3 regions of the Cohnella boryungensis genome follow, and region 3 is predicted to be linked to each of the others. Evidence: predicted binding sites of a transcription regulator. Region 3 holds the regulator's gene; each other region holds the start of a gene.
What was found. The regulator NrdR, encoded in region 3, represses ribonucleotide reductase genes. The targets are predictions, from matches to a motif close to AACACNATATATNGTGTT.
Positions count from the first base shown of each region.

Region 1: the regulator NrdR is predicted to act here: its motif matches at 5,285-5,302, upstream of nrdI (class Ib ribonucleoside-diphosphate reductase assembly flavoprotein NrdI).
Region 2: the regulator NrdR is predicted to act here: its motif matches at 6,396-6,413, upstream of ACFO1S_RS12700 (adenosylcobalamin-dependent ribonucleoside-diphosphate reductase).

Region 1 is NZ_JBHSED010000035.1:314,321-325,135, reverse strand. Features, by position in the region: gene mtnA (S-methyl-5-thioribose-1-phosphate isomerase) at 1-774, shown strand, start outside; gene ACFO1S_RS16935 (YunC family protein) at 779-1,093, opposite strand; gene ACFO1S_RS16930 (hypothetical protein) at 1,264-1,710, shown strand; gene nrdF (class 1b ribonucleoside-diphosphate reductase subunit beta) at 1,790-2,764, opposite strand; gene nrdE (class 1b ribonucleoside-diphosphate reductase subunit alpha) at 2,797-4,881, opposite strand; gene nrdI (class Ib ribonucleoside-diphosphate reductase assembly flavoprotein NrdI) at 4,868-5,227, opposite strand; gene ACFO1S_RS16910 (putative bifunctional diguanylate cyclase/phosphodiesterase) at 5,421-7,235, opposite strand; gene ACFO1S_RS16905 (DUF423 domain-containing protein) at 7,319-7,702, opposite strand; gene ACFO1S_RS16900 (hypothetical protein) at 7,774-8,229, shown strand; gene ACFO1S_RS16895 (permease) at 8,466-10,202, opposite strand.
Region 2 is NZ_JBHSED010000021.1:36,516-47,330, forward strand. Features, by position in the region: gene ACFO1S_RS12665 (4'-phosphopantetheinyl transferase family protein) at 1-424, shown strand, start outside; gene ACFO1S_RS12670 (divergent polysaccharide deacetylase family protein) at 512-1,333, shown strand; gene ACFO1S_RS12675 (N-acetylmuramoyl-L-alanine amidase family protein) at 1,312-1,989, opposite strand; gene ACFO1S_RS12680 (YqzE family protein) at 2,149-2,373, shown strand; gene ACFO1S_RS12685 (hypothetical protein) at 2,403-3,329, opposite strand; gene ACFO1S_RS12690 (YqhG family protein) at 3,485-4,369, opposite strand; gene ACFO1S_RS12695 (DEAD/DEAH box helicase) at 4,366-6,078, opposite strand; gene ACFO1S_RS12700 (adenosylcobalamin-dependent ribonucleoside-diphosphate reductase) at 6,500-9,070, shown strand; gene ACFO1S_RS12705 (GNAT family N-acetyltransferase) at 9,216-9,998, shown strand; gene ACFO1S_RS12710 (GNAT family N-acetyltransferase) at 9,953-10,174, shown strand; gene ACFO1S_RS12715 (immunity 51 family protein) at 10,178-10,815, shown strand, end outside.
Region 3 is NZ_JBHSED010000038.1:102,147-112,961, reverse strand. Features, by position in the region: gene polA (DNA polymerase I) at 1-1,234, shown strand, start outside; gene mutM (DNA-formamidopyrimidine glycosylase) at 1,289-2,206, shown strand; gene ytaF (sporulation membrane protein YtaF) at 2,325-3,020, shown strand; gene coaE (dephospho-CoA kinase) at 3,033-3,629, shown strand; gene ACFO1S_RS18440 (lytic transglycosylase domain-containing protein) at 3,626-4,195, shown strand; gene ACFO1S_RS18435 (small, acid-soluble spore protein, alpha/beta type) at 4,301-4,516, opposite strand; gene nrdR (transcriptional regulator NrdR) at 4,627-5,088, shown strand; tRNA gene ACFO1S_RS18425 (tRNA-Ala) at 5,242-5,317, shown strand; tRNA gene ACFO1S_RS18420 (tRNA-Lys) at 5,332-5,407, shown strand; partial or broken gene ACFO1S_RS18415 (stalk domain-containing protein) at 5,631-5,819, shown strand; gene ACFO1S_RS18410 (hypothetical protein) at 6,317-7,693, shown strand; gene ACFO1S_RS18405 (hypothetical protein) at 7,761-8,189, shown strand; gene ACFO1S_RS18400 (hypothetical protein) at 8,298-8,531, shown strand; gene ACFO1S_RS18395 (DUF4253 domain-containing protein) at 8,581-9,339, shown strand; gene ACFO1S_RS18390 (SDR family NAD(P)-dependent oxidoreductase) at 9,382-10,101, shown strand; gene ACFO1S_RS18385 (helix-turn-helix domain-containing protein) at 10,126-10,815, opposite strand, start outside.

The sequences.
Region 1 (10,815 bases), on a different contig from region 3:
GCCGTCAATCTGTTCTGGGCGCTGGATCGGTTGAAGGCGCGCGCCGAGACGCTGGGGTCCTCCAGCCTTTCGCCGACAGAGGCAACGGATGCGCTGCTGCAGGAGGCTAAACAAATTCATGCAGAAGACGAGCTGACCAACCGCAAGATCGGCGAGCACGCGCTGACGCTGTTCAAGGATGGGATGGGCGTTCTTACGCATTGCAATGCCGGCGGACTGGCTACAGCCAAATACGGCACCGCGCTGGCTCCCTTCTACCTGGCTTTGGAACAAGGCATTCAGTTAAAGGTATTCGCCGATGAAACCCGGCCGGTGCTGCAAGGAGCTCGTCTTACCGCTTTCGAGCTGCAGCGCGCGGGCGTCGACGTCACGCTCATCTGCGATAACATGGCCGGACATGTCATGTCCAAGGGCTGGATTCAGGCGGTTATCGTCGGAACGGATCGCGTCGCAGCCAACGGCGACGTCGCCAACAAGATCGGCACCTATAGCGTAGCCGTGCTGGCGAAGGCCCACAACATTCCGTTCTATGTAGCTTGTCCGCTCTCGACCATCGATCTGTCGACGCCGACCGGCGCCGACATTCCGATTGAAGAACGGCATCCCGACGAAGTGGCATTCGGCTTCGGCAAGCGCACCGCGCCAGAGGGTGTTGCCGTCTACAATCCCGCTTTCGACATTACGCCAAGCGAGCTCGTAACCGCGATTATTACGGAGAAGGGCATTGTCAATGCGCCTTATGATGAGACGCTGCGCCGGCTGTTCGAAAGCTAAGCGCTCAGTAAATCGCCTGCGCCATTCGGCGTATGGCCTCACGGCCCTGCATGCCCGCGACGATTCCCAGCGCTTGCGCCGCATCGGTTACGGACTCCAGAGGCGCATCGAGCAACTGCTCTATCGTCTTGACTCCAACTGCGCGGCCAGCCACGATTCCGCGTTCCCGCAGCTTTTCGTTGAGCAATTGCACATCAAGCGCACCACACATAATATAGCCGGGGCCGGCTGTGACCGCAAGAAGCGTTGTTTTCGGCAATAGCACCTCAACGCCGACCGCCGTGCAGTCTCCAATCTGCAGCGGAACTACCTTGACCATATCTGCTCCCTCCCGCCCTGCTCGCCGTAGCGTTATGAATATAACATATGCGTGTTAAGAACTATTTTTCAGGGCATTTTGACCTATACCTCTATATTGGGCTTTCATAAAGTGGTATATTGGGTAATGGGATAAATGAACTACGCTTTTTGATGGAGGCATCTTTAAAAATGAGTCAAACCTTTACACAAACCGATGGCTCCCACGCTTTCTTAGTCGAGATTAACATCTCTGCCCCGAACCGAGGCGCCGCTTTAAAGCAATTGCTCCAGGAGCTCAACAAAAACAATTTCGACGATTACCGCATTGTGACGGATACCCGACCCGCAGCGACGGAGAAGAAAACTAACCCGCCGCCCAAGAAAGCCGTATCTCAACCGACGGAATCCCCCAAGCCACCCAATCCTCCCGATCCGCTGGAGCTCCGTATCCGTTTTTTTATCGAGACCAGCAAGCTGATCCGGATCAATATAAACAAGGGACGCGGCGTCAAGCTGAGCATTCCTTGCCGAATTCTGAACTACGACTCCGACAAGCATCTCATCACCGTATACCACGTCGATGAAAAGCAAGTATACACGGTCGGATTGAACGAGATCGACGATTTTATCGAGTAAGCGCGGCGCTTCGCACCCGCGAACGCCAAATAAAAGAGGATTCGCTCAGGGCTTGGCCCTATCCGAATCCTCTTTTATTTTATTTGGAATCAAAATCAAACTGGAAATCGTCGTCCGTCATCGCTTCCACATGAATCGTTCTCACGTAGCCGTTGCCCTTCTTGGAGAAGAAATCGTGCTGCTTCGTGCGCGTGCTGATGCCGTTGAACACGATCGGATTGACTTCCTCTTCCTCGAACACCGGATCGAAGCCCATGTTCATGAACGCTTTATTCGCGTTGTAGCGAACAAACTTCTTAACCTCTTCCTCCAGACCGATCGCCGTATACAGCTCATCGGTATACTTCTCTTCGTTCTGGTGAAGATGCATGAGCAGTCCGTAAAGCACCTCGTAGACTTCCTTCTGCTCGGTCTCGTCCAGCTTGCCGTACACTTCCTGCGCAAGCACGCCCACGTACAGGCCGTGGATGCTCTCGTCGCGCAGAATAAGGTCGATCACTTCGCCGCTGCTTGTCATCTTCCCTTGTCCGGCCAAGTAGAGCGGGTAGAAAAAGCCGCTGTAAAACAGGTAGCTCTCCAGCAGCACCGAAGCGGCCATCGCCAGGAACAGGCTTTTCGGCGAGTCGATATTATTGTAATACTGCACAATCGTGTCGGCTTTCGTCTGAAGGCGCGGATTCGCTTCGACCCAGCGGAAGACGCTGTCGATCTCTTCGGTCGTCGCCAAAGTCGTGAAGATGCTGCTGTAGGACTTGGCGTGAATTTGCTCCATCATCGCCATGAAGCCCAATACGGCTTTGCGCTGCAGGCCGTCCACATGCTCGAGAATTCTCGGCATGCCGACTCCGCCTTGCACCGTGTCGAGCAGCGTCAGACCGCCCAGCACCTTCATATATAAATCCCGCTCCTGATCGCTGAGATTCATCCAAGCCATCTTGTCGTCAGACAGCGGAATTTCCTCATCCGTCCAGAACTGCATAATGTTCTGGTTCCAGAACGTAATCGTGAAATCGTCGTCCGGACGATTCCAGTTAACGGCTTTTAAAGCACACATCGAATCGATTCCTCCTAATGCCTATTGCTTCCTTACACCGAGCAGGTCACGCACTCTTCCACGGACAGTCTGTTCGTGCGAGTGTAATATAGAGATTTAAGGCCTTTCTTGGCCGCATAGACGTAATAGCGAGAGAGCTGACGGGTAGTCACGTCGCTGTTCACGTGAAGGACAGTCGAGATCCCTTGATCCACGTGAGGTTGAATTTCGGCAATCAGGTCGATGACCTTGAACTGGTCCATCTGATACGCCGATTTATAGAAGAAAATATTGTCCCGGCTCAGGAACGGCATCGGATAATACGTCGTCGAGTTCGCGTAGGTGCGGGTCTCGATCGGTTCGACGATCGGCATGACGCTCGAAGTCGCGTTCTGAATGTAAGAGATGCTCTGCGTAGGCGCGATGGCCAGACGATAAGCGTGATACAAGCCATGAGCGGCAACGTCGGCCTTCAGCAAGGCCCAGTCTGCCGGAGAAGGCACCTCAATGCCTGCGAACAACTGCTTGACCCGCTCCGTAGCCGGGCGGTAATCCGTCGACAGATAGCGATCGAAGTATGTACCCTTGGCGTATTCGGAACGTTCGAAGCCTTGGAAGGTCACGCCCTTGTCTCTGGCGATCTCCATGCTCTTCTCGATGGAATGGAAGTTCATCATCATGAAGAAGGTCCGAACGAAATCGCGCGCTTCCGCGCTCTCGTATGCGATTTTGTTCTTGGCCAGATAACCGTGCAGGTTCATGGCGCCAAGACCGACGGAATGCAGCTCGGAGTTCGCCTTGGCGACTCCCGGCGCGTTCGCCACTGTCGTCATGTCGCTGACGGCAGTCAAGCCGATAATGCCCTCGTGCACCGACTCCTTAATCTTGCGCGTATCCATGACATTCGCGATGTTCAAGGAGGCGAGATTGCAGCTGATATCCTTGCGGATGGTATCGGGATCGGAGTAATCGCCGATCTCCGAGGTTTCCTGCAGCTGGAAAATCTCCGTGCAAAGATTCGACATTTTGATGCTTCCGATATCTTTAAGCGCGTGGGCGCGGTTGGCGTTCGATTTGTTCATAATATAAGGATAGCCGGACTCCAGCTGGGTCGTGGCGATCTTGCCGAGCATATCGCGCGCGCTCATAATCGCCTTTTTCTTGATCCGATCGTCGGCGAGCAGCGTGTCGTACATCTCGTCCATATCTAGATCGTCCAGGTGCTTGCCGTAATTCTTGAACACTGTGTAAGGAGCGAAGACGTACAGCGTTTCGTTCTTCTCCGCCAGCTGATAGAACTTGTCGGGAACGATCAGGCCGATCGACAGCGTCTTCAGGCGCGTTTTCTCGTCCGCGTTAATCTTCTTGCTGTCCAGGAACTCCATGACGTCCCAGCCGAAAATATTATAGTAGCCGGCGCCCGAGCCTTTGCGCTGGCCCATCTGATCCGCGTAGGAGAAAGCGTCCTCCATCAGCTTCAGAACGGGCATAATGCCTTTGGCGGCTCCTTCTACCCCTTTGATCGTTTCGCCGCGTCCGCGCACCTTGGACAGGTTTACCGCCACGCCTCCGCCGATCTTGGAAAGCTGCATGCATGTGCCGATCACGTAATTGATCGAATTAAGGGAGTCGTCCATCTCCAGCAGGAAGCAAGAAACCATCTCTCCCCGGCGGCTCTTGCCCGCGTTCAGGAACGTCGGAGTTGCCGGCTGCAGCCGCTGCTCCATCATGGAGGAAGCGAGCGCGCGCGCTACGTTGAAGTCCCCTCTGGCCAGATGCAGCGCCACGATGGCGACCCGATCCGGAAAGTGCTCCAGATATTGCGTTTTGTCATCCGTCTTGACGGCGTAATCGGTATAAAACTTGGAAGCGGCCATGTAAGACTTGAATTGAAACCCGTATTCATGCGTCAATTCATAGACTTGCGCAACCTCGCGCTCTGTATAGTGACGATAGACATCTTCGTAAAAGTCGTTATCCACCATGTACCGGACTTTTTCTCCCGCGTTGGCGAATTTCACGCTCTTGCGGTAGACGTCCTCCATGAATTCGGCTACGGCCTCGCGGTCCTTGTCCAATTGGAAGAACCCTTCCGTATCTCTTTGCATAAGCAAGTTGTTCAGCTCAATATGACGCAACTGCCTGCACCTCCTGTACAAATTTCTCAACATCCCGCTTTGTCCCGGACAATTCGAACTTGCTGATGACGGGCACCCCGTACATCTCCGAAATTCGGTCGGCGCTGAGCGCGAACCCGTCCCCCCAGTTGCGGTTCCCGCTGGCGGACACTCCACGCAGCTTCTGATGATGTTTCTTCAAGAAGGAACTGACCTTGTCCGGCACCTGGCCGAACCCGGTCGTATAGGTAACGAGAATGAAAGGCTGGTCGAGATCTAGCGATTCCTCGATTTGCACCGCAGGCAGTTTTAACTTCTCTACGAACCTCCGTACGTTACCTGTCTTGGAATCATAGACGACCAGCATGCTTTCATTCTCCTTTCGCGTTCTCAACACAATATGTATAGCGACTTTATTCAATTTATATCAATATATTGTGTGTGTCAATGAGAAAGTTGACCTATAATCCGACCGGGAAGAAGCCCGTTTTTTAAAGCAAAAAAAGAAGAGAAGCCGCCAAAGCGCTCCTCCTCCTCAGCCTTCACGCAGCGGGTGAAGGCTAGTGGTATGCAGGTAAAGCAGGTCGGTTAACCTTCTCCATGAGCAGCGCGTGAGCGCTGTTGCTGGACAGGGGAGGACTGCCGAAATAGCCCTGCATTTCGTCGCAGCGATGAGAACGGAGGAAATGAACCTGATCCTTCGTCTCCACCCCCTCGGCGACAACCTGCATCTGCAATTTGTGCGCCATGGAGATAATCGCCGCCACGATTGCGGCGTCGCTCGGGTCCTGCTTAATATCCCGGACGAACGAACGGTCGATCTTCAGCCGCCCGATCGGCAGGGTTTTCAAATAATGGAAGGAGCTGTAGCCCGTCCCGAAGTCGTCAATGCTAATGTGGAGTCCCATCTCCGTCAGCTCGCGCAGATCCTGCGAGGCGCGCTCCACGTCCATCGTCATGCTCTCCGTAATCTCCAGCTCCAAATAACGGGGATGCAGGCCGGTTTTCTCCAAAATGCCGGAAATTTTCGACGTCAGGTTTTTTTCCGTAAATTGCCTGAACGACAGATTGACGGATACCGGAATGCGAAGCAGCCCTTCGTCCTGCCAAGCCTTGTTCTGCCTGCAAGCTTCCTCGATCACCCATTCTCCCAACGGCGCAATAAGCCCGCTCTCCTCGGCTGCGGGAATAAAATCGCCGGGGAAGATCATTCCCCGCTCGGGATGCATCCAGCGGATAAGAGCCTCCATGCCGACAATCTGGCCGGAAGCGAGGTCGTATTGCGGCTGGTAGTAGAGCACGAACTCCTTGTTTTCCAGCGCTCTGCGCATTTCATGCTGAATCGTCAGCTTCTCCATCGCGACATGATCCATGTCCTCGGAATGCTGCAGGTAGCCGTTCTTGCCGTTTTCCTTCATCCGGTGCAGCGCAGTATCGGCCCTCTTGAGCAATGTAGCCGCATCGTCCTCGCCGCCGCTGCAAGCGACTCCGATGCTGACCGTAATATGTACGGGAACGCCTCGCAGCTCGAACGGCTCCTTCAGAACGGACAGAATCTCCTGCAAGCGTTCCTGCGCCTCCTCCGCGCTGCTCAGATTGTCCAGGCAGGCCGCGAATTCGTCCCCCTCCATGCGAGCCAGATCGCCCGGCTCCGACAAGCTTCGGCTAAGCCTCTCGGCAATCTGCAGCAGCAGCATATCCCCGAAGTCCCGTCCGAAAGACGCGTTCACCAGCTTGAACTGATCCACGTCGATATAGCACACAGCGAGCATCGAGCCCCTCATCCGGGCCGACGCCAGCTTTTCCTCCAGCCGTTTCTTGAAGTACTGACGATTCGGCAAGCCGGTCATATCGTCGTAATAGGCCATATACCGGATTCTCTCAAGCGAGCGCCTGCGTTCGCTGAAATCCTGAATAAACGCAAGTATGCCGATCGTTCTGCCCCTTCTTATGAGCGGAGAGGTTTGAATAAACAAATCTATCGCGTGTCCCTGCTTATGCTTCACTTTGATTTCCTGCGAGATTTGCTCCCCTTGCAGCGCACGCAGAAACAGCCCCCGAACCGCCTCCTGCATGTCCTCGGCGATCAGCGACAGGAAAGGCTTTCCGCTCACTTCATGCTTACCGTAGCCGATCATGTCCGCGGGATCCCGATTAATATCCAGGAAGCGGCCTTGGCGATCGATCAGCGCGAAAGCGATCGGGCTATGATGATAAAGCGACTCCAGCACTTCCGGCGGATAGGAAGAATCAGGCACTGCGGCCCGGTAGCGATTGCGCGAGAACAACCAGCCCAATGAAGCGGCGCTTGCGGTCAATCCAGCAACGGCGGCAATACCCGCCAGCCAAAGTCCATCGTTAGACCATGCGTTCACTCGGCTCCATCCTTCCTCCGATTGGGAATAGTTGTGTCAACGCAGCTTCTCTATTATAGGGTATTGGGCGAACGGGGAGCGATTTATTTTGCCTGTTTCTTGGGCTGACGAGCCGCCAGGGCCATGCAGATCCAGCCCGAGATGAACGCGACGCCGCCGATCGGGGTAATCGCCCCAAGTATCTTGATTCCGCTGAGGGCAAGAATATAGAGGCTTCCAGAGAACAGAACGATGCCCGCGACAAGCAGCCTCGCCGCCCAGACGGCAAGCTTGGGCGAGGGCAGGCGGTCCATCAGCAGGGCGAGAAGCAGGATGCCGATGGAATGGAACATCTGGTACTGCACCGCGGTATCGTAGACATCAAGAGCGTCGGCCGTCAGGCGTTCCTCCAGAATGTGCGAGCCGAATGCGCCGAATGCAACAGAAAGCATAGCGATAAGGGCCCCAATTTTTGTATACTGATTCATGTAGAGTATATCCTCCTTGTGAACAGGGAAACGATTTACTATCTATCATATCGCGAATGAGGTGGAAAGTCATGAACGACCCCCATGAAAAGAATGAACAATTTGCAAAACCGTACGGTTTCACTCCGGTGCAGCACCCGAACAACGAGCCTTTGAAGCACAGCGGGCTCGGAATCGCCTCGTTCGTTCTGGCGCTCGTGAGCATCGCATCCTTCGTCATCCTGTCCATCGTGTTCGTCGGACTCTTGACCGACGCAGTCGATTTTACGCAGATCGTCGATGCCAACGGCAATCGGCTGATGACAGACGAAGAGCTGGTAGAGAAAATTCAGCCGCACATCGGTTTTCTGGCATTCTATCCGTTTCTCTTGCTGATGGTGCTGGTCGGGCTTATTCTGGGAATTGTAGGCCTGGCGCGTCCGGGACGCAAAAAAGTATTCGCGATCCTCGGAACCGTCTTTAACGGTCTCCCTTTGCTGTTCGTCCTGCTGCTTCTGGTTGTCGGCCTTGGGGCGGGGGCGGCATAACGGCAGTCGCGAAGGCTCTCCGAACCCGATTACAACGACTTCGCTGCTCGGCCGGAGGCAGACGTTTTGTATCGCGCCATCTTCTTTCCGATCGTTCAAAAAAACCGTTCTTCGGCAAGCGGCGGGCTCGTCCCTCCGTTTGACCCAAGAACGGTTTTTGCCGTTTTCCATCACAGGGAAGGCTGCGAAAGGGCGCTTCAACGACTTGCATCCGCAGCCCTTCCCGTCCGAATTCTTTACGCTTCCTCCGGCACGACAGAGAAGGCGGCGCATGCCCCCGGGCTCAGACGGACCTCGTAGAAACGTTCTCCCGTCTGGCCGTCCATTCGGCTCAAGCGCGGAGGACGGGATCCTGAGAGCGGCGCAAGCGTACAGCCGCCCGGCACGCGAATTCGCCAGACTTCCGGGTCGGAGCGGAACGACTCCACAACAAGCGCGTCGTTGTCGTACAGAAACAATCCTGCGCCGCCAACCCCTTCCAGACGGCACGTCAGCGAACCGGAAAGCGCCTTGCGAATTTCGTTCAGAACGGCTGCGGGGAGCTTGTCCAAATCCGCGAAGTTGTCGGGGACGACCAGGGTTTGAATCGTTCCTTTGCCGTAATGGTCGTACATCAGCACCGGAAAGTTGTTGTCCCCGTTAAAGCCGACGATTCTCTGCCATGTCCCGTTCGTAGAATAGTCGAACACCGGAAACGAGATCGACTCCCCGTCCGCGAAATCGCGGAAGGTGCAGGACTCCGTTACAATGCCGTAGCGGCCTGCGGCAATCCGCTTGCCTGTCGGCTGCAGCGTGGTCAGGTGCTCGATTCCCCTCCCCTGCATCGCTTCGATGAAGCCGGAGGTCATGACCACCTCGCCGCCTTCTCTGGCATAATCCTTGATTTTGACCAGCACGTCTTTATCCTTCGCGGAAGCGGCCGTTACGAGTACCGTTGCGCCCTCCCCCGGCTCTGGGAAAAAGGGCGACGGCTCCATCGGCAAGCCCAGCATGCCCAGGTAATTGACAAGGTGATCCTCCCCGCGGGCATGATGAGGATCGTAGGTCCGAATGCCGACCGGCGTGCCAAGCTCCCCGGCTCCTCCGTCCAGCTTGTCCAATTGGAAGCCGAGCGCCGGCACGTAGACGGAATCCTTCAGGAGACCGTAGCAGAATAAGGTTAGCTCGCGGGCTTTGCCGAATACCGTTAAATTCGCCTGCTCCAGATAATAGTCGATATACGTGCAATCGAGGCTGTCAAACCAGCCGCCGCCGTTGGCGCCCGGCTTGAGGTTGTCCATCCAGCGTAAGAGCGAATACGAGGCGTAGCGGGGGATGCGCTGTTGGCTGTTCGCCGGATTCCGCGTCTCCGTACCGGTGTAGATTCCGTCGAACAGATCCGGCTGCTCTTCGGTATTGTAGCCCGTCGCTTGGTAGGACTCGATCCAGTTCGGGTATTTAATGACCAGCTTAACCTCGGGATTTACCGCCTTGGCCGGTCGGCGGATCAATTGCTCGGAGACGTCCCGCATCAGCTCCAGCCGAAATGCCTCCCAGCTCCGGTCGCCCTTTTGCTCCAGGCAACCGTCGCAGGCGCAGTTCGTAAAGAAAAAATCGTCAAAAATAATTTCGTCGAACACCGAAGCGGACAGCTCTACCTGCTCCTGAAACTTGGCGCGTGAGGCCGGATCGGTGTAGCAAATCGAGCCGAACAGCCGAGGATAGCCCTCGCGATAGGAAGCGGGAAGCGTCGGCGTTATGCCGCCGGCGGTCTGAAGCCCCCGGCTTTCGAACAAAGCTTTAAGCTGCAGCAGGCGTTCCCGCGACAGACTGATTTCGTGGCGGTGATTTTCCAGATACACCTTGGACAGCTTCAGATGTCGCGTCATGAAGTCCATATCCCTGGCCAGCTGCTCTTCCGTTAAATGAAGCAAGTCCGGGGCGGGGCAATAAAGCGCAAGCGCGAAATGCTCGTAACGGTTTTCCATCGCCATGCTTATTTCCTCTCCTTCTGCTTTTCTTGCTCAAGCGTATCCATTATAGGAGAGAGACGGGCTTTAGACTACATACTGGAGTGACCGACTTGGCACTTTGGTGACGTTGCGAGCAAATTCGCCCGGCTCGAATTGTAATGCTCCCAGCCCCCCGCTGACAGAGTTTAATTAGACTAATCAGTACTACTGCTCTCCACACCGAGTCCCGGCAGGCAATTAGTTATGCGAATCAGCACTACTGCTCCCCACACCGTCTCCCAACTGACAATTAGTTATGCGAATCAGCACTACCGTTCTCCATACCGACTCTCGGCCGGCAATTAGTTATGCGAAGCAGCACTACCGCTCTCCATACCGACTCCCGGCACACAATTAGTTATGCGAATCTGCACTACTGCTCCCCACACCGACTCTCGGCAGGCAATTAGTTATGCGAATCTGCACTACCGCTCTCCTAACCGACTCCCAGCAGGCAATTAGTTATGCGAATCTGCACTACCGTTCTCCACACCGACTCCCGGCAGGCAATTAGTTATGCGAATCTGCACTACTGTCCTCCACACCGACTCCCGGCAGGCAATTAGTTATGCGAATCTGCACTACCGTTCTCCAC
Region 2 (10,815 bases), on a different contig from region 3:
CGATTGGGTCGTATGCGTATGCGACGAGGAAGAGGTAGGCATAGACGTGGAGCTCGTTCGACCGATCGATGTTAAGCTCGCCGAAAGATTTTTTCACCCGACGGAATATAAGCAAATTATAGAGAAGGAGGGCCGGGAAAGATGGGAAGCGTTCTTCAAGCTATGGACGCTGAAGGAAAGCTACGTGAAGGCGATCGGCACCGGCTTGCGCCAGCCGCTGAGCGCGTTCTCGTTCGAGCTGCGAGACGACCGTCCCGAGTTCCGATCCGATATGCTTCCCCGGCATTTTCATTTTAAGCTGTACGACTGGGCGCCGGATTATAAGCTTGCGGTATGCGCCGCCAAGAAGATCGCTTCTCAAAGCCTCACCGTTATCGGAGTGAAGACCTTCTGTGACGAGGTGTGCGAACGCTTGGCCGATTAGAGAAAAAAGCACATAAATATTTCCATTCCCGCAGATACTAAGCGCCAATGCACCGTTTGGCCATTACATGCTGGAGGATGGAACCTTATGAAATTCAGACACAGAATAAGCTTATCGGCTGCGGCCCTCGCTTTGGCGGGGGGAACGCTGCTGGGCTCTGCGACGGCGCAAGCCCGATTCTCCTTTACGGACAATTCCGCCCAGCCGCGCCAGATTGCCGTCGTCATCGACGACTTCGGCAACGGAATGAAAGGGACGGAGCAGATGCTGGAGCTGCCGATCAAGCTGACGGTCGCGGTTATGCCTTTCCTGCCTACCACGAAGAAGGACGCGATGGAAGCCCATCGACGGGGGCACGATGTGATCGTACATCTGCCGATGGAACCCATTCGCGGACGCAAGAGCTGGCTGGGTCCCGGTGCGATTACGACCGATCTCAGCGATCAGGAAATTCGCAAACGGGTGGAGGCGGCCATTGCGGACGTGCCCCATGCAATCGGAATGAACAACCATATGGGCTCCAAAGCTACAGCCGATGCTCGCGTCATGACTATCGTGCTGCAGGTATGCAAGGAGAAAGGCCTCTTCTTCCTCGACAGCCGGACGTCCTTCAAAACGGTCGTGCCGAAGGTTGCGCGAGAAATTGGGGTTGTCACGCTCCATAACGACGTCTTTCTCGACGATGTATACACGAAGCATCACGTCCTGAAACAGATCGGCGTAGTCAAAAAGTTTCTTGGCAAAAACGAGCGCTGCATCGTCATCGGTCACGTCGGAGCGCCGGGACTTCATACCTCGGAAGCGCTCAGAGGCGCTATCCCCGAATTGAAGAGCCAAGCGGCTTTCGTTCCGCTCACCCGGATGCTGCCTGTACCCGATCCCCTCGCTCAGGGCGAGAAGGCCCGATAAGCGATAATTCCGTTCGCGATGGCGGCGGCTATCCGATTCTGCCCGGGAATCGAGGTCAGCATGGCGCGATCCTGGGGATCGCTGAGGAACGCCGTCTCTACGATGACGCTGGGGGCTTGTACCCGGTTAAGCAAATAAAATTTATCCGCGACCTGAGGCAGCCGGAATCTGCCCTGCTGGCGATTAAGACTGTCCTGAATAAAGCGCGCAAGCACGACGCTTCTTCCCTCGGCCTGATGGATAACCAGAGGGCCTCTTTTATTCCCCTTCGGCGACCAATTGACATGGATACTGACGAACAGTGAGGCGCCGATCTCGTCCGTCAAGCCTCTGCGCTGGGAAAGATCGCGTCGATGCCGGGAGCGCGACAGATGCCAGCGGTTGTCGTCGCTGAGCGCGTAATCGCCGGTACGGTTCAGAATCACCTTCAGGCCTTTGGCGCGCAGCAGCAAATACAGCTTCCTTGAAATGGCCAGATTAATGTCTTTCTCCAATATGCCATTCCAATGCGTTCCCCCGTCGATCCCTCCATGTCCGGCATCGATCAGGACATCGGCCGAAGGCAAAGCCCGTTTGACGCTAGGGGGGCTCCCGGCCCCGCTCCAGCCGCCAAGCAGCAGCATCGAGCAGCAGAGCAGACATAGTTTACGTAACACGCCGATTCATCCTCCTGTTCGTGACGACCAACTTGCTATAGCGTGACTCAAAAGCGCCTTCCTCATGCAACAGGCAAATGCCTCGAAAGCAGAAAGCCACGTTCGAGGGGATTGCCGATGCCGCATTCGGGCATGCTATGAACAAGGAGGGGAAGAAGCATGGACAGTTCCGAATACTTGAAGTACGTAACGGAGCGAGTCGTCAGCTACATGGACCGCTCCCCCGAGGAGCAGCCGGTAAAGCCGGCGGCGATGAGCAAGGAGCCCTGGCTGACGAAATGGTTCGGGATGGCTCCGATGGGGCTGATGCTATGGTGGGGCGGACGTGTGGACAGAAAAAACAAAACGCGCCCGGAGGCGCGTTCCGCGAATACGTCGCAATGATGCAATGAGACCGTACGAAGCTTAACGAATCAACGGTAAAATTGCCCTTGATCCAGCAGAGCGTCGAGGGGAGCAAAGCGCGTTCCGTTCATATCCATCGCAATATCCACACGGCCGTTCGACCAGCGCTGGTAGCCGATGACCGCTACTGCATACAGCATGGCATCGCCGAACGGCTCGGTTACATACCGCAGAGGCTTGCCTTGGTTCAGACGCTTCTGCAGCAGATCAACGTCTTTCGCGCGGAAAGGCGTTTCTTTGGTGAGCCAGGACAATCTATCATACGGATCGAAAGACTCATTCATTTGCAGGGTTTCGACACGGGCCTCTTTTGACACAGGGGCGGCTTCCGAAGCGCCATGCAAAGAAGACAACCGATCGTTCCAGTTCTTCCGGTCGACAGGAAGCTGCTCCGCGGTCTTGGCATCAAACCAATACGTATCGTTTCCTATGGAAACCTCCCATGCGGCGGAGAAGGGATGAAGATAATGCTTGACTGCCGTAATGGCCTCGGCCCGATTCTCCGAGACCAGTCCGCTGTCGATAAGGGAACGCTTCAGCAGCTGCGGGGAGAATAGCGGGAATGCGCCTACGCCGTATTCGCCTAGCCGGAACGTGCCGTCCGTCACGGCGTGCACGACCATATAGCCGATGTCATGACCATCCTTGGTGAACAACACGAGCCAGCTGTGCGTGCCGGGACCGAGCGCTTCGATCTGGGAATCGGCGGATTGCCAGCCGTGAAACGGCTTGCGCTCGGACAACTGCGCGACCCAATCCTGCACCTGACGCTCCAGCCGCGACGGAGCGGAGGCGCGAGACGCGGATTCGGAGTTCGCGGCGTAGGCGGTAGGGGGAGCGGCATACAGTGCCAGGCTGGCCAAGGCCGCAACGGTTATAGCGAACCGGCGGCAAGCGCGCATCCGGCTCTGCTTCGAGCTTGCGAATAACCACATGTCGATCACCTGCTGTTTCCTAGAATGGACAACCCTGTTCTCTGAAATTTATTGTATCGGACAAGCTTTGCCGAGGCTGTTAGAACCTGTCATGGAAGGAGTTCTGACGACGGTTCTATTTTTGCCGATTCACGGCGTATTTTCGCCAAGGCTGGCTAATCGATGCCCGGAAGGTGAAAAATACCGCAATTCAAGACGGAGGCGGAGACGCGCGGTCGATACTGCCAATCGATCTCTGCCTCTCTCTGCCGAAATCGGGCGGTCAAGAGTTCCTTCTGCTCCCGCTGGTCGGGATGCTCCATGTGCGCCAGCATCGGCTCGTAATATTGACGAATGCGCTCCAGCTCATCCTGCCTTCTTGCCTCGGCTTCGACCGCCCAGCCAAAGTCCGTATTTCGCAGCTTCCGTTCCAGCGCGGCTTCAAGCTGTACCATCCCCTTGCGCAGAGACAATCCATTCCTTAACAGGTGAACGTTCGACGGAAGTCGCGGCGTCAGCCTTCGATCCTTCAGCTTGTCCATGAAGCGTTCCTGGATGATGCCGGTAGCGAGGGAGATGCCCCAGTCGTACAGCTCTTCCCTTTTCATATCGCATTCATAGCCGACCTTGAAGTTCACGCCCAGCCATGCAGTATAGGGCAAGGAGCCGAGCGGGTCCAGCCTTCCGCGCGGCGGCTCTTCGAACAGCGTCACACAGCGTCCGGCATGCTGAACGACCTCGAAGAGCTGGTGCAGCCGCCGGGAGCCGAAGTATACTTCCTCCTGAATGACGCGGCCGGATTCGGTCATCACGTAGGAAATCGGAGACGCGTTCGTTCTATCGGCCATCGTCGGGTGCTCGAACGACCAGCGGTAGGTCATCGTCTCGGGCGGAGTGCCGGTGCGGTCGACAAAGCTCCAATAATAGGGACGGTTCGAAAGCGCCCGGTCCGCGTCGGGAGACAGCTTGACGGTGACGCTGGAGGGGCTTTTCTCGACGAAGTGGCACAGCTTGGACTCCAAATAACAGACGACAAAACGGTTAACCTGTTTGGGATTCATGTCGGCTTCTCCTGCAGCATTCGATTTTTCGTTTCCATCAGCGTATCCCCGAGCCCGTCGATTTTTCGGCGCAGCTCCTCGCCGTCAGCGGTTTCCAGCACGAGCTGGGCCAGACGCTTCTCAAGCGACTCGTCTTGCTCGAACAGCTGAATAATCTCATCCAGCTCGCCGATGACCAGCTCGAACATGTTGATCTTCTCGTGCAGCAGGTGAACGATATGCTCCTCAATCGTACCGATCGTGCAGAGATTGAAGATTTGCACATCCTCTGTCTGTCCGAGGCGATGAACGCGGCCGATTCGCTGCTCTACCCGCATCGGGTTCCAGGGCAGATCAAAGTTAATGACGTGGTGGCAGAACTGCAGATTGATACCTTCTCCCCCCGCTTCGGTCGCGATCATGACCTGCGCGCGCTTGCGGAACAGCTCCATCATCCAGTCCTTCTTCCCCCGGTTCATGCCGCCCCGGTAAGGCACGGCGGATAAGCCGTGATCCTTGAAAAACTTCAGCAAATATTCCTGCGTCGCCCGATATTCCGTGAAAATGATCACCTTGTCGTCAAGACTGCGAATCAGCTCGATCGTCTTCTCGGCTTTCGTATTGGCCTTAATGCTTTTGATCAGCTCGACGATTTCCCAGATGCGGGCGCGGAGCGGCGAATCCTCGGTCGTTTTCTTGAACAGGTTGATCAGGGTGAGGAAGACGGCATCGCGGCTGGAGCAGACCTCGCGCTGAAGCGTGACGAGCGACAGCATGCTGGCCATATCGCCGCTCTCGGCCGCTGCATGCTTGCGCACGTAATCGGTAACGCCGTCATAAAGCGCCATCTCTTCGGGGGACAAACGAAGCGTCACGTTGGTGACGACGCGTTTCGTGAACTCGACGCCGCCGTCGCTGCGGCGGTTGCGAATCATGACCTGACCAAGCGCCTCGTGCAGCTTCGCCTCGTTCTTCGGCACCCGGCGATCCGCGACGAAATTCGCCGCGAAATCTCCTTCGCCTCCGAGCTGGCCGGGCTTAAGAAGCGTGATCAGGTTGTACAGCTCCGACAGATCGTTCTGAACCGGCGTCGCGGTGAGCAGCAGGCAATATTTTTTGCGCAGCTCATTGATGAATTGGTAGTTGCCCGTTCGTTTGTTTTTCAGCTTGTGGGCCTCATCCACGATAATCAGGTCGAACTCGCTGTCCAGAAGCGCTTGGCGATGGGGATCGCGCTTGGCGGTATCCATCGAGGCTACGACAATGTCATTGTCCCAGGAATAAGCTTTGCGCTGCGCGACAGCCGGGATGTCGAACTTGCCGTTCAGCTCCCGCACCCATTGCAGCACAAGCGACGCGGGCACCAGAATCAGCGCCTTTCTGACCAGACCGCGAATCAAGTATTCTTTCAGAATCAGGCCGGCCTCGATCGTCTTGCCAAGTCCCACTTCATCGGCGAGAATCGCCCGTCCTCGCATCTCGTGAAGCACTTTGCGGGCGGTATCGATCTGATGAGGCATCGGCTCGAAGTGCGGCAATAGGGAAAGGCAGCGCAGTGCATGAAAGTCGGTCACCAAGGTCGCCTGCTCCGCCTCCAGAGCCAGCTGGTAGATGGACCAATCGTCCCAAGGGCCGTTGCGCTCCGCTCTGCGCTCCAATTCTTCGAATATTCCCCGATCGAGGTGCAGGTCTACTAGAGGATGAAGCTTGCGCGGCGGGGAATCGGGAATTTGCCCGGAATAGGGAGGCTTGGAGACGCCCGCTGGCGACTCGGTAGACGACGGGATAGGGGATGATGCCTCATCGGCGGCCGATAGGCCGACGGGGGTGGGACCGGAGTGTGGGATTTGCAACGGTAAAGTCCTCCTAAGCGGTAACATCTCAACTCTTTCTTTAGTATGAGCAAACGCGCGGGATTCAAAACAAATCTGTGAAATGATCGGCGGCAGGCAGTGCTCGAAGTCATGGAGAAGGCGATGTAGAGATGGCGGAAATTCACGGAATATTCATAAGGGGCACCAAATGTGGGGGGTTATAATGGTTTTCGGACACAATATATTGTACAATTTACATATGCGAACGATTGTCGCGCGTCGTAAATCAGAGGACAGCTATTCATTTTTGTGGAGAGGGTGTGCCGGATTGAACACGATGCAGGGAAGACGGCTGGAAGGATTAAGCGAGAAAATATTTTTGGACCGGTATGCATGGAAGAACGCGGACACGAACGAGACTCAGGTCGGCGACGTCGTGCTCGTGCTGACGAAGGACGATCCGAAATTTCCTACGAAGGACGTCGGGGAAGTCGTCGCGCGCGAGGGGGCAAAAGTAACGGTCAAGCTCCGCAACGGAGAGCTTGTCGAGTCTACGGTGGAGAAGCTTACCCTTACGATCGAAAAGACGCCGGAAGAGATGTGGTCGCGTCTCGCTAAAGCGATGGCTTCCGTTGAGGATACGCAAGAAAAGCAAAAAGCCTGGGAAGAGAAATTCCGTTGGCTTCTCGAGGACTGGAAGCTCGTTCCGGGCGGCCGCATCGCTGCGGGAGCGGGAGCCAGCGAAGAGCTGACCCTGTTTAACTGTTATGTGATCCCATCCCCTCACGACAGCCGCGGAGGGATTATGCAGACGCTGTCGGAGATGACCGAAATTATGGCTCGCGGCGGCGGAGTCGGCATCAATCTGTCTTCTCTTCGGCCGCGGCGCGCCATCGTCAAGGGCGTGAACGGCTCTTCCAGCGGGGCGGTCTCCTGGGGCGGACTGTTCAGCTATACGACCGGACTGATCGAGCAAGGAGGCAGCCGTCGCGGCGCGTTGATGCTGATGATTAACGACTGGCATCCCGACGTAGAGGATTTCATTACCGTTAAGCAGACCATGGGCCAGGTAACGAACGCGAACTTGTCGGTATGCGTGAGCAATGCCTTCATGAAGGCGGTTAAGGAAGACGCCGATTGGGAGCTGGTGTTCCCGGACGCCAAGGACCCCGAATATGACGAGTTATGGGACGGCGACCTGGAGAAATGGAAGAGGCTTGGCAAGAACGTCGTACCCTATCGGACCGTTCGCGCGCGCGACGTCTGGAAGAGCATTATCGAGGGCGCGTGGAAATCGGCCGAGCCGGGCGTTGTTTTTATGGAATACTACAATCAGATGTCCAATAGCTGGTATTTTAATCCGATTATCTGTACGAATCCGTGCGGAGAGCAAGGCCTTCCCGCGTGGGGCGTATGCAATCTGTCGGCGATTAATCTATCCAAGTTCTACGATGCGGAGAACCACGACGTGGCTTGGGATGAGCTGTCGCAGGTCGTCAAATACTCCACCCGTTTCCTGGACAATGTCATCGACAAGACGCCGTATCATTTCCCGGAAAATCAGAAAAACCAGCAGAACGAGCGTCGCGTAGGCTTGGGGACTATGGGGCTGGCGGAGCTGATGATTCGACTGGAAATTCGCTACGGCAGCCCGGAGAGCCTGGAGTTTCTAGACAAAATCTACGGCTTTATGGCGCGGGAAGCCTACCTGGCCTCTACGGAGATCGCGGCGGAGAAAGGCTCTTTCCCTGCCTTCGAGGCTGAGCCGTTCCTGCAAAGCGGATTTATGAAAAATATGGTCGAGGTGTACCCGGAAGTCGGCGAAGCGGTCGCCAAGCGCGGCATGCGCAACGTTACCGTCATTACGCAGGCGCCGACGGGCTCCACGGGGACGATGGTAGGGACCTCAACGGGCATCGAGCCTTATTTTGCCTTTGAATTTTTCCGTCAGAGCCGTCTCGGCTTCGATAAGCAGCTTGTCCCGATCGCTCAGGAGTGGAAGGACGAGCATCCGGGCGAAACGCTGCCGGAATGGTTTGTTACGGCGATGGACTTGTCCGCCAAGGATCACATTCGCGCTCAGGCGGCGATTCAGCGCTGGGTCGACAGCTCGATCTCCAAGACGGCGAATTGTCCGTCCGACTTCACGGTCGAAGAGACGGCCGAGCTGTACGAGCTTGCGTTCGAATTGGGCTGCAAAGGCGTGACGATCTATCGGGACGGCAGTCGGGACGTGCAAGTTCTGAGCACGGCCAAGGACGAGAAGAAGGAAGCGGCTCAGGCGGAGGCCGCCGTCGGCGCAGCTGCCGCGAGCTCTCCCGCAGAGACGCTCGATGCCGCGTTAAACGTGAACGTGACTCCGCAGCAAAAGCAAACGTTCGACAAAGCGTACAAGAGCCGTCCGAAAATTTTGCGCGGCGCGACCTACAAATATAATACGCCGTTCGGAATGGCTTATATTACGGTGAACGACATCGACGGCACGCCGGGCGAGATTTTCCTGAACGTCGGCAAAGCCGGCTCCGATGTCTTCGCGATGGCTGAAGCGCTCGGACGGGTCTGCTCGTTGTTCCTGCGCTACGGGGATCATGGCGACAAAGTCCAACTGCTCGTGAAGCATCTTAAGGGCATTGGCGGCTCCGGCGCCGTCGGCTTCGGTCCGAATCGCGTCGAGTCCATCGCCGATGCGGTCGCTCAAGCGCTCGAAACCCATGCCGGTCTCGCCGATGGCGAGCAAGCGGCGGCGGTCGAGACGCCCATCGCGGCAACCGGCTACAACGTCCTGTCCGACAAAGCGCGAGTCGCCTACACGTCAAAGGATCTGTGCCCCTCCTGCGGCTCGGCCTCCCTGCTGAACGTCGAAGGCTGCAAAACGTGCGGGAATTGCGGCTATAGCAAGTGTAACTGAGTCGCAGCAGGTGAGAATAATTCGTCAGATAATTACTTCTATCACGAAGCAGAAATTGATTTGTCACCAGATTTGAACATAGTTGTCATCGGCCTGAACCCTTGATCGTTCGGGAATACGACAATCGGACCAATAGAGGTGTCACATGAAGATTATCCGTAACCCGTGGTTGAAGCTTAGAGAAGGAATCTGCCAAGAAGACTATGACTTGATTAACAGACTCCAAGAACGGTGCATCCGCGAAGACCAGACGACGCTGAAGCTCGAATTGGACTACAAGCTTGGCATAAACACAGGGAAAGACTGCGCGGGGATCCGCGAAATCAATGAATTCATGTATTTTGACGGACATGAATTGATTGGCTATATAGGGGTTTGCGAATTCGGCGGCGCAGATACACCGCTCGAAGTGAATGGCATGGTTCATCCAGAATACAGGCGGCAAGGCGTTTTTGGGACACTAAGTAGGCTGGTTTTGGCAGAGTGGAGGCGCAAATCTCCCAAAAGTATGCTTCTCTTAAGCGATCGGAAGTCAGAAGCCGGGCGAGCGTTCATCCAAGGAACCGGAGCAAGGTATCATCATTCGGAGCATGAGATGTATCTGCGAGTGAATCGACCGGAGATACACAATGACTTAGAGGGCATTATATTTCGAAAGGCGACGAATGCCGATGCGTGGGAGATTCACCGGCAGAATGCGATATACTTTGGCGACAAGCTGGGGGAAGAGGAGACAAGCGATCTAATGGAAGGGATGATCTTACCTGAGGAGGAAGAAAAGAGGGGCATGACCATCTATCTTGCAGAAGCGGACCAACAGGTCATTGGGAAAGTCCATATCCAGCTGTCCCCGGCATTGGGGGCATCTATGGTCTGGGCGTTCTGCCCGAGTATCGCGGCAAGGGATATGGAAGAGCGACTCTCTTGAAGGCGATAGATAAGTTGAAGGAAGCGAACGCAGGGGACATTATGCTGCAGGTGGCCGTGGAGAACGCCAATGCCCTCCGGCTCTATCAATCCTGCGGTTTCGTGGAGACCTCGACGATGGATTATTATGAGCTACACGCCGCGATAAGCCGCGAAGTGTCAAACGAAAAGAGGTAGAGCATGGAAAAAGATCTGTTGAAACAGCTAAACCTTTGGCATAATGATCGCGAGTATGAAAAAATCGCAGATCGGATTTTGGAAATTCCCGAACCGGACAGGGATTATGATTCGGTCAGTCATTTGGCAAGAGCATTGAATAATTTGGAACGTTACGAAGCGGCAGTGCAGCTGCTTTTGACGATGGAGAAACAAGGTGACAAGGACCCTCTTTGGCACTACCGTCTAGGCTATTCCTACTACCACCTGAAACAATATGAAGCAGCAATTAGAGAATTCGAAATTGTGAATAAGCTAGACCCCGCGGATAAGGATGCTTTGATGTTTATAGAATGGAGCCGACAAGAAATCGGCCAAATGAAACGTAAACGAAAGCAGTTAGTACAGGCAGAGAGTGAACAGAGTAACGATATCGGGATAGGAAAAGTTCCCTTGGCAGAAAAAGTAAAACCATTTCTGTTAGTAGAGCATAATAATGGAAAATCATCAGTCATTTTGGCTATTGGTACGTATAAAGATGAAGTTTTTCAAACAAGAGCCGACGAGGGATTTGAGGGCAACGGTTACGATTGGGGTTCTCTGGCTGCTGTTTTTCTTGAGGAAAGGATGCCTCAGTTGATGGGTATCGTACATTTCGACCC
Region 3 (10,815 bases):
GAAGCTGGGTATGCATCGGCTTTATTACGAGCTGGAGCAGCCGCTTTCGGTCGTGCTTGCGGGCATGGAGAAGCAGGGGATCGAGGTGCGTGCGGAGGCGCTTAAGGAGCTTGGAACGGAGTTTCAGCGTCGCTTGGAGGAGACGACGGAGTCCATCTACGCCAGCGCGGGATTCGAGTTCAACATCGGCTCGACGAAGCAGCTCGGCGAGGTGCTGTTCGAACGTCTTGGACTTCCTGTCGTGAAAAAGACAAAGACCGGCTATTCGACCGATGCGGAGGTGCTGGAGAAGCTGGAGCCGTATCACGAGATCGTGCGCCTCATTCTCCATTACCGTACGCTTTCGAAGCTGCAGTCGACCTACATCGAAGGCTTGCTGAAGGAAATTCGACCCGAGTCCGGCAAGATCCATACCTTCTACCGTCAGACGATCGCTGCGACGGGAAGGCTGTCCAGCCAATACCCCAATCTGCAAAATATTCCGATCCGTCTGGAGGAAGGCCGGCAAATCCGCAAAGCCTTCGTGCCCTCGGAGCCGGGCTGGACGATCGTCGCCGCGGATTACTCGCAGATCGAGCTGCGGGTACTCGCCCATATTTCGGGAGACGAAGGCTTGAAGGAAGCGTTTCTGAAGGAAATGGACATCCATACGAAAACCGCCATGGACGTATTCGGCGTTGCGGCCGATCAGGTGGACGCCAATATGAGACGGCAAGCGAAGGCCGTCAACTTCGGCATCGTATATGGCATTAGCGACTGGGGCCTGTCGCAGAACCTGAACATTACGCGAGGCGAAGCGGCAGAGTTTATCGAGCAGTATTTTCAGGCGTTTCCCGGAGTCCGCCGTTATATGGTCGACATCGTCGAAAAAGCGAGGACGGACGGTTACGTCACCACGCTGCTGGAGCGCCGCCGCTACTTGCCGGAAATCCGCCATTCCAACTTTAATCTCCGTTCCTTTGCGGAACGCACGGCGATGAATACGCCGATTCAAGGCACGGCTGCGGACATTATCAAGCTGGCGATGATGCGCATGCATGAGGAATTGACCGGTCGCGGCTTACGCAGCCGCATGCTGCTTCAGGTTCACGACGAATTGGTGTTCGAGGTGCCGGAGGAGGAGCTGGAGCTGATGAAGCGGCTCGTGCCGGATACGATGAAAACCGCGTTAAAGCTTGATGTTCCGCTTCTGGCGGAAGTGAGCGTCGGCAGCAACTGGTACGAGGCCAAGTAAGCTCCTCGTCATGGAGCGAAGGTTATGAGCTACTGAAGAAGGGAGGGGACGATAATGCCGGAATTGCCGGAGGTAGAAACGGTACGGCGAACGTTGAATCAACTGATTGTCGGCAAGCGAATCGAACGCGTGACGGTAAATCTTCCGCGCATTCTACAGCGTCCGGACGATCCGCTGCTGTTCGCGGCTTATCTGGAGGGGAGATCGTTCGTCGCGGTCGAACGGCGGGGCAAATTTCTTCGCCTCGTGCTGGACGGGCTGGTGCTGATCTCCCATCTGCGCATGGAAGGCCGTTACGGCCTGTATGGTCAAGAGGAGCCGACGGAGCTTCACACGCATGTCATCTTTCATTTCACGGACGGCACGGAGCTGCGTTACAAGGACGTTCGCCAGTTCGGGACGATGCACCTGTTCGCTCCGGGCGAAGAATGGCAAGCCGCTCCTCTGAATAAACTTGGATTAGAGCCTCTGGACGACAGCTTCACGCTGGAAGCGTTCCGGGGAGCGCTGGGGAAACGAACGACGAAGATCAAGCCGCTGCTGCTTAATCAGGAGCTCGTTGTCGGGCTGGGCAACATTTACGTGGACGAAGCGCTGCACACGGCGCGCATTCACCCGGAGACGCCCGCGAGCGAATTGAAGCGCAAGGATCAGGAGAGGCTTCACGCCGCGATCGTGGAGACATTGGCGGCGGCTGTCAATGCTGGCGGCTCTTCGATCAAGTCGTATGTGAACGGTCAAGGCGAGATGGGGTTGTTCCAGCATAGTCTGAAGGCGTACGGAAGAACCGGCGAGCCCTGTCTGACCTGCGGAGCCGAGATTGAGAAATCGGTCGTCGGGGGACGCGGAACGCACATTTGCCCGAGGTGCCAGAAGCCTCCGGGAGGCAGCGGCCGCGCTTCGCTGACCGGAGGATCGTTGAAGCCGCGTTCTCACGCCGTCAAGCGACGGCTGGAAGGCGCAGGACAGTAAGACTTCGCGATTAAGCGAAGGCGGCGGGGCATTCGCGCGGTTACCTGCATAGGATGGAAAGTACCCGGCTTCCGAACACGGGAGAGCGGGATCGCATCCATGCAGGGGGAAATCCGTTATGATGGCACATGTCGCTTCTCTTCTGTTGTTGTCCTTCGCGGTCAGTCTGGACGGCTTTGGCGTCGGCATGACCTACGGCGTTAGGAAGATCAAGATTCCCGTTCTGTCCGTAATGATTATTTCGTTGTGCTCCGGCCTGATCCTGCTGCTCTCTATGCTGGTCGGCGTAGCCATGGCGAAATGGATTCCGCCGCAAGGGGCTTCCGTCGTCGGCGCGGTCATTCTGATCGGAATCGGTTTTGCGGCTTTAATCCAGTTCATGCGCAGCGGCGAGCGCGAAGAGCGCACCCAAGGCGACATGGACGCGTATAAGCATCGCGATACGGAATTGACGGAAACGACCAATAACGCTCCCGTCGTCAAGCTGGAGCTTCAACTATTCGGGTTTATCATTCAAATTCTTCGTACTCCGTCGGCGGCCGATGTGGACCGCTCCGGAACGATCAGCGCGGGAGAGGCTTTTCTGCTGGGGACGGCGCTGTCGCTGGACGCCTTCGGCGCGGGAATAGGCGCCGCATTGGTCGGCTTTCCGCCCATTCTGACGGCGGTGCTGATCGCAGCCTCCAGCGGATTATTCCTGTGGTCGGGAACGAAGGTCGGATTCTGGGCGTCGAAGTGGCGTTGGGTGAGGCAACTGTCCATGCTCCCCGGCATTATTCTGATTACGATGGGAATACTCAAATTGTTTGTATAGGGAAGAGGGCTTATGAATATTGGATTAACGGGCGGCATTGCCACCGGCAAGAGCACGGCAGCCAGGCTGCTTACGGAACGCGGGGCGATTCTGGTCGATCTCGACCGAATCGCCCGCGAGGTTGTCGAGCCGGGACAGCCGGCGCTGCAACAAATTGCGGAGCGCTTCGGGCCGTCCGTGCTTCTGGAGGACGGAGCGCTGGACCGCAAGAAGCTGGGTGCGATCGTCTTCTCGGATGCGGCGGAGCGCAAAGCGCTTGAGGCGATCACGCATCCCGCCATTCGGGCCGTCATGAAAGCTCGAATGACGCATTACGAAACGACGGAGCCGGACAAGCTGGTCGTCGTAGACGTTCCGCTGCTGTATGAATCCAAGCTGGAAGGCTACTTCGAGCAGGTGATGGTCGTGTACGTTCCCCGGCCAACGCAATTGCGCCGGCTAATGGAGCGCGACGGGCTGTCTGCCGAAGAAGCGGACAAGCGGCTGCAAGCGCAGATGGACATCGAGGAGAAAAAACAGCGGGCCGATATTCTCATTGACAATAGCGGGTCACTCGCGGAGACGGCGGAGCAGATCGCGCGTTTCTGGCGGGAAAAGGGGTTAGGATGAAGCGGAGAGTCAGACGCAAGCGTTATATCATTCCTCTGCTGCTTATCCTGTTGGGCGCGCTGTTCATCCAGTCGGACTGGCTGGGCAAATGGATCTACCCGATCTCCTTCAAGGAGGAGATCAAACGCAATGCCGAGCTGTACGAGCTCGACCCGCTGCTCATTGCCGCCGTGATCCGGGTGGAGTCGAACTTCAAGCAATCGGCGGTTTCCCGCAAGGGAGCGGTGGGCATTATGCAGATTATGCCGGACACGGCCTCCTGGATTCTGGAGAAGGGCGATTTCGGCGATATTACGGTGGAGAAGGCGGGGACCGAGGCTCATGCGGGCATCGCGCTGGGCTCCTGGTATATGAAGGAGCTGAACCGTCAGTTCGACGCGAATCTCGTGCTTTCGCTGGCGGCGTACAACGCAGGGCCGGGAAAAGTCAGACAATGGCTGGACAAAGGCGTATGGGACGGCAAGGAAGGGACGATTCAGAATATCCCTTACGGAGAGACTAGACATTATGTACAACGTGTGTTGTATTATTATAAGAAGTATCAGGACATTTACGAAACGCTGTGAATGCGCACTTCCCGCGCAATCGTCGCATAAAGCGGAGAAAGCCTTGGAGCGAAGGCCCCAAAGCTTCCTCTATGAAATGCCTTCGGTATTGGATTGATCGCGGGATTAACGGCCTGCCAGTTGTTGTTCGGCGATTTGCACCAAGCGGCGGGTAATGTGTCCCCCGATGGAACCGTTATCCTTCGTAGTCATGTTGCCTTGGTAACCATCTTGAGGGATGGCGATGCCAAGTTCTTGAGCGGCTTCGTACTTCAATTGGTTCAAGCCCGCAGTCGCTTGAGGGACGAGCAATTGATTGCTGTTGTTGTTTTGTCCGGCCATGTGTGTTCACCTCCTTGCGGTTGGTAACTGTATTATGTGCGTTATTTTCCCGATCATGTAAGGGAAGGCTTGGAAATTAAGAAAAAGTCGAAGGAGGCGAAATCAGCGACATGAAGTGCCCTTATTGCGATTACAACGGAACGAAGGTTCTGGACTCCCGACCGGCCAACGATAACAAATCGATTCGTCGTCGAAGAGAGTGCGAGAAGTGCAGCCGCCGGTTCACGACTTTCGAGACGGTTGAAGAAACGCCCTTGATGGTCATCAAGAAAGACGGCAGCCGCGAGGAGTTCAGCCGGGACAAGCTGCTTCGGGGCCTGCTCCGCGCCTGTGAGAAGCGGCCGGTGTCCGTCGGCCAGCTTGAAGTCGTGGTCTCCGACGTGGAGCGGGAAGTGCGTAATACCGCGCTTGCCGAAGTGGAGAGCCGGATGATCGGCGAGCTGCTCATGGAGCATATTTATCATGTGGACGAGGTTGCTTATGTTCGGTTTGCTTCGGTATATCGACAGTTCAAGGACATAAATATGTTCCTGAAAGAGCTGAATACGCTCATGAGCAAGCACGGTATATAAGGAAGACTGCGAACGAAAACCGGGGCTGAATTCGCGATTGCTGCGCGCAGCTCCGGCGCATTACTGTTAGGGCGAAGAAAATTTATTTTTTTGCAGGCAAGCCGTTGACAGTGGTTAGAGTATTGTGATAAACTCATTTTTGTCGCCAATTACGGGCCCTTAGCTCAGCTGGGAGAGCGCTTCGCTGGCAGCGAAGAGGTCAGCGGTTCGATCCCGCTAGGGTCCACCAATATTTTTCAAGACGGGCTCTTAGCTCAGCTGGCAGAGCAGTTGACTCTTAATCAATTGGTCCAGGGTTCGAATCCCTGAGAGCCCACCATCATCGTTCGAATCGAAACGGCAGAGATGCCGTTTTTTTGCATTTCAATAGTGTTTAAACTGTTGTTCGATATAAAGGAAGAAACTGCCTTTTTGCGTAGATATAGCTATATTAAAATAAGCACCTATCCCCCAATCGGCAGTTCTCTCTTCCGAGGGTAACAGGTTGGTTCCGATGAGAGCGATTTTCGAGAAACTGGGAGCCATGATCAAGCAAAGGCACTGCGAATATCATCCTAACAATCGGCAAAGACACCGCCACAGTAAACAGTGAATCGGTGACATTAGTAACCCCAGCTATAATAAACAGCGGCAACACAATGGTACCCCTCCGTTTAGTAGCAGCACAAGTAGGTTGGGAGAACGCAACGTCTACAGCAATCATCACGTCTGTCGAGAAACTTGCAAAGTGATGTTAGTAATTTAGAAAGCCAAAATTATAGGAATGTATGTCCGTATGCCGCAGGACTTCTGTATATGAGGTCTGCGGTTTTTATATTCCATGAATACAGCCGCTATTTTCTGGGGAGCGGTAACCCGGTGCGGGATTCCAGCGGAATCGCACATCTTCATGTTCGGTGAAAATAAAGTTTTAGACTGCCGGGTGCTTCAGCATTTACTGCCCACAAACAGACATCATGAGTTTGAACCCCTTAATTCAATTATGGGGTTTTTGTTTTTTAGAGCTGAAACGGGTGAGTCTAGGGTGAAAATCTTGTAAGTTGCAGAACTAGAAGCAATAGTAGGTAACAGATGAGCAATATAATGAATAAACCTAAAAAATAGAAAGAAAATTCATACTAAAGTCCATTTTAACTTATGTTCCAACATGTTACAAATATATAAAAAGGAGGGGGATAATGGTTAATTTGAGTTTGATTCATAAAACAAATTAGAATGAGGAAATGTAATGAAAAAGGTAGTTCTATTTGTTGCCATGCTGGTTTTACTCTTAACCAGTGCACCGGTATTTGGTGACTCGAATGACGGAGATGAAAATTTGAATGCAAGCCTGAGACTAAGAGCGAAGCTTGGCTTCAATACTAATATTTCTGATGTGCGTAATATCAACTCTAAATCCGAGTATCGGGATACAAGAAATATTTATGGTCTTTCATTGAGTGATGAAGAGGTTGCTGAAATGAATATACGTGAATCGCTACTCGGTGAGGCTTCAAACTTGAGAAAATTGATCTATCCTGAAGAGATCGGTAATATAATTACTTCTAATAAAGAAATTAACCAAGATTGGAGGAAGTCCTTTGCAGGTCTTTATCTTGATAATAAAGACAATGGAAAAATAAAGATTGGAATTGTCGATTTAGAACAAAATAGTTACATAGCTGATCAAATGTTGAAATCATTTTCTTTATCAGATCGCGTGAGTTTTTATAATGCGAGTATCAATCACGATGAGCTTCTGAGTATTCAAAATGAACTTACGCCACTTTTTAAAGATCTCCCTATTACGGATTCAAGTGTTTCTCTTCAAAAGAATAAAGTCATTATAGGCGTCCAAGACCTAGCATATACTGATGAAATAGAGAGTCGTCTATCTGATTTTGCTAAGAACCATGTCGAATATATTTATAATCCCAATGTGCCTGAGCCCTTCAACACTAGAACTAATTATTCAACCTATTTAAGAGGTGGGCTAGGTATTGATAGACCAACAAGTCCAACTTCTAATGTAATATGCAGCTCAGCATTCAACGCAAGAAAACAACAGTCAAATGGTACTTACCTATATTATACGATTACTGCTGCTCATTGCGGAGCGCTTGCTAGTACATGGACTCAAGGTGGATCCAGTATGGGAACAGCCGCTTACAGAAATTATGGAGGACAATCCGATATTCTTGCGATTCAAATCGCTGCAAATCGGGCAAGTGCACAAATCCAGAATACTGATACTGATAATGTAAATATTGTAAGCTACGTACTGAATCAAGACCATACGGTAGGTACCTATGTGTGTGCTGTCGGCAGGAAAAACGAGTGCCCGACATGTGGGACCATAATTGATTCTGATTATCAGACTTCGTATGATAGCGGTCAAACGCCATTTACGAATGTGGTTCAAGTTGACAATAATCAGACTACGGGTGGAGATAGCGGAGGTTCTGTGTATGCCAGAGTACCAAATGAACCGCCCGAAAAGAGACAGATTCATGGGGTGCTTAGCGGTGGTGTAACCAATGTTTGGTATTTTTACTCCAAAGCAAATAGGGTATTCACTGACCTCGGCATGACTCAGATTTTGACTGCAAACGTATCATTTCCGTAACTTTTAATAATATGAGACTCTGTTAACAGAGTCTCATTTCTTGCTTTTGCAGAAAGGATTGAAAAAAATGAAACGAATGATCATTTTAAGCTTTTTTCTTTTTTTAGTAATCGGATGTCAAAGCAAAGAGAACAATATTATAATTAAGGAAGTTTCATCCGGGCTAATTACACTTCAAGTCAAAGTCGAAAAAGTAGAAGTATCGAAAGTTCAAGTTCATACAGAATTGGTGTATACAGGGGACAACTCTATTGAGATCATCCACACCGATCCTTTGGTTGTTACAGTTCTCGGAGATCGCTCTAATCGTCCAGAATTTGTTGTCAGTTCTGTCGGTATCGAAAAGATATTAGATAAGAATGAAGTATATAGTTACGATAAGGACAAACTGATAAATATACTTCCTGAAGATAAAGTACTTTATACTCAGACAGTATTAACGATTGATGGTGAACAGAAAATCATTGATTTAGATATAGACTTAGATGAATTCTAATGAAAATACGCTGTAGCCTTTAATTAACCAGGCAACGTGTAAAAACCACGAAAGTTTCCTCAATACATGTTGATCCAATTACGCCCGCGTAAATTGCGGGCGCTTTCTGTGAATATGGACCATGGAGAGAAAGGTGTCCATGACGAATTGATCATACAGAGCGTGGCCGGATCGGGCAAAACCTCCGTTGCGCTTCATCGCGTCGCTTATTTGCATCGATCCGAGAACCAGGAGGACGAGGCGCTGCCTTACGTGCGAAACTCGGACATCCGGAAGAGGAGTACGGCGGATAGGACGTTTCTTTCGTTCGATGCGGAAATATGGTACATTCCCTTTAATTAACGAAAGACGAGTATTCTGCAGAAAAGAATAGATAGGGGAGGAAACAGACATGGAAGAAATCGCAGAGCTGCTTAAGCCGTATAACTGTACGAGAAGCGACATTGAGGATTTGGCGTTCCCCTTAGAAGGACAAGACGGAAGGACGCCCCTGCTGGTTCTGTCCAGCAGCAACATTTTGGAGATGATGGAGGAGGCGCTGGAGGAGGAAGATTCTCTGCCGGCATTTGTCGGGACGCAGTTGGCGTCGGTCAAGAGCATGTCGAAGCTGGATGCGCTGCGCAGCATCGTAAGCGCTTATCTGCACGACGTAGAGCTGCCTCCTGAACAAAAAAAGCTGGACGACAAGGACGAGGCCGGCATCTATGCGGCGTATGCGCTTGTATGGGAAGGACACGAGATGCTGGACGAGCAGCGGGTGGAGGCGAAGTATGCGTATCCCGCAATCGATAGCGAGTGGGCTGCTTCCCGTGCCGAGGACGGCGCACTGCTGCTTGCGCTCCAGCCGGATGAAAGTTTTCATGCTCCGCTGATCATTCCGATGGGGGGCTACAATGAATGTCCGCAGCCCGTCTACCAGGCGGTTCTGTTCAAGCATTGGCAAGACGCCTACGGGATCGTGCCGCTTGCCGTAACGGAGTCCTCATGGGCGGTTCGGGCCCAGCGGCTCCCTGCATCGGAGGCAGAGGCGTTGGGGCTGGCCAAGGAGCATTTTATGTTCTGTCAATATGTACTGGAGTCCTTCGATTCTATTGGGCAATATGCGGATTATTTAATGAAGCAAGAGATTTGGCATTTTTGGTGGGATTGACCTGAAGATGCATCCGATTATCGAATTACACAAGGAGATAGAATGAAGAACTATATTATTTTTGGAGCGAGCAAGGGATTAGGAGATGCTTTTGTCAAAGGGCTCCCCGAGCAGGGGGATCAGGTCTGGATCGTGTCCAGAAGCAAGCCGGCCAGCTTGGCGCGCGAGGATGGCGTCAAGCGGACCTGGATCGCTGCAGATCTGGCGCAGCCGGATGCCTCGCGGCGGATTGCGAATGCCCTGCAGGAAGAAAAAATAGATGTCCTGGTGTACAACGTGGGCATTTGGGAGAAGGAAGGCTTCGAAAGCCATTATGATTTTGAGAAGGACGAGCCAACGGATATAGCCAATATCATCCATGTTAATATCACGTCAACGATTATATGCATCCAGGTGCTGCTGCCTAATTTACGTCGATCGGAAGCGGGCAAGTTGATTTTGATCGGTTCGACAGCCGGGTTGGATCATACGAACAACGCTCAAGTCTCGTTTGTCGCCTCCAAGTTCGGACTGCGCGGCATTGCCAACGCCTTAAGGGAGCATGTGCGCCAGGACGGCATTGCGGTCACCTGCATTAATCCGGGAGAGCTGGCGGCTGAAATTCCATATGACGAAGGTCCTGAACGGGCGATTGCCGAATATGACGGCACAAGGATTCCGGTACAGGATATCGTGTCGATCGTAAAGTGTATTGTCAGCCTGTCGAGAGTCGCATGCGTCAAAGAAATTCATATTCCGGCGATTACCGATGTCAATGCGTGACCTCTGATTCGGCTATGCCTTCTCTTATCCACCCGCAGTCTTCTTGTCCCGGTATTGGCCGGGAGTCATGCCTTCTAGCTTGCGGAAGGAGCGGATGAAGTTCTGCGGGTTGGTGTACCTCAGCCGCGCGGCGATATCCTTAATCGGCATATCCGATTCGGCTAGCCATTTCTTGGCCATGTTGAACCGGTAAGAGGTCAAGTATTCGGTGAAGGAGATGCGGGTTTCCTTGCGAAACACGCTGCTCAAGTAATTGGCGTTGTAATGCAGCCTCGCCGCGCAATCCTCCAGCGTCAAATCGGTGTCGTAGTAATGCTGGACCAGATCGATGACCTTCTCGGAAATATTGTGGTATTGCGCCTCTTGTCTGTCCCGGAATACCCGGATCATCGGATGGATGACAATCGTCCAGAACCAGTCCTCGATCTCGGGCGCGGTATTGAGCTCCAGAAGCTCCTCGTATAAGGAGCTTCTGGCCTGATGAATTTGATTCAGACGAATGCCCGATTCCTGCACGACAATGAGCAGGTTGTTGAGCAGCCGCGCCAGCGGGAGCTGGCACTCCTGCGGGGACAAATCCGCATGGAACACGGGCACGAGAAACTGGGCCAGCAGCTCCTTCGCTTTCTCCGCCTCGCAAAGCTTGATCGCGTCCATCAGCTCGTTCTCCACCAGTGTCGGGTAATTCATGTTCAAATAATGATTGCCTGAGTT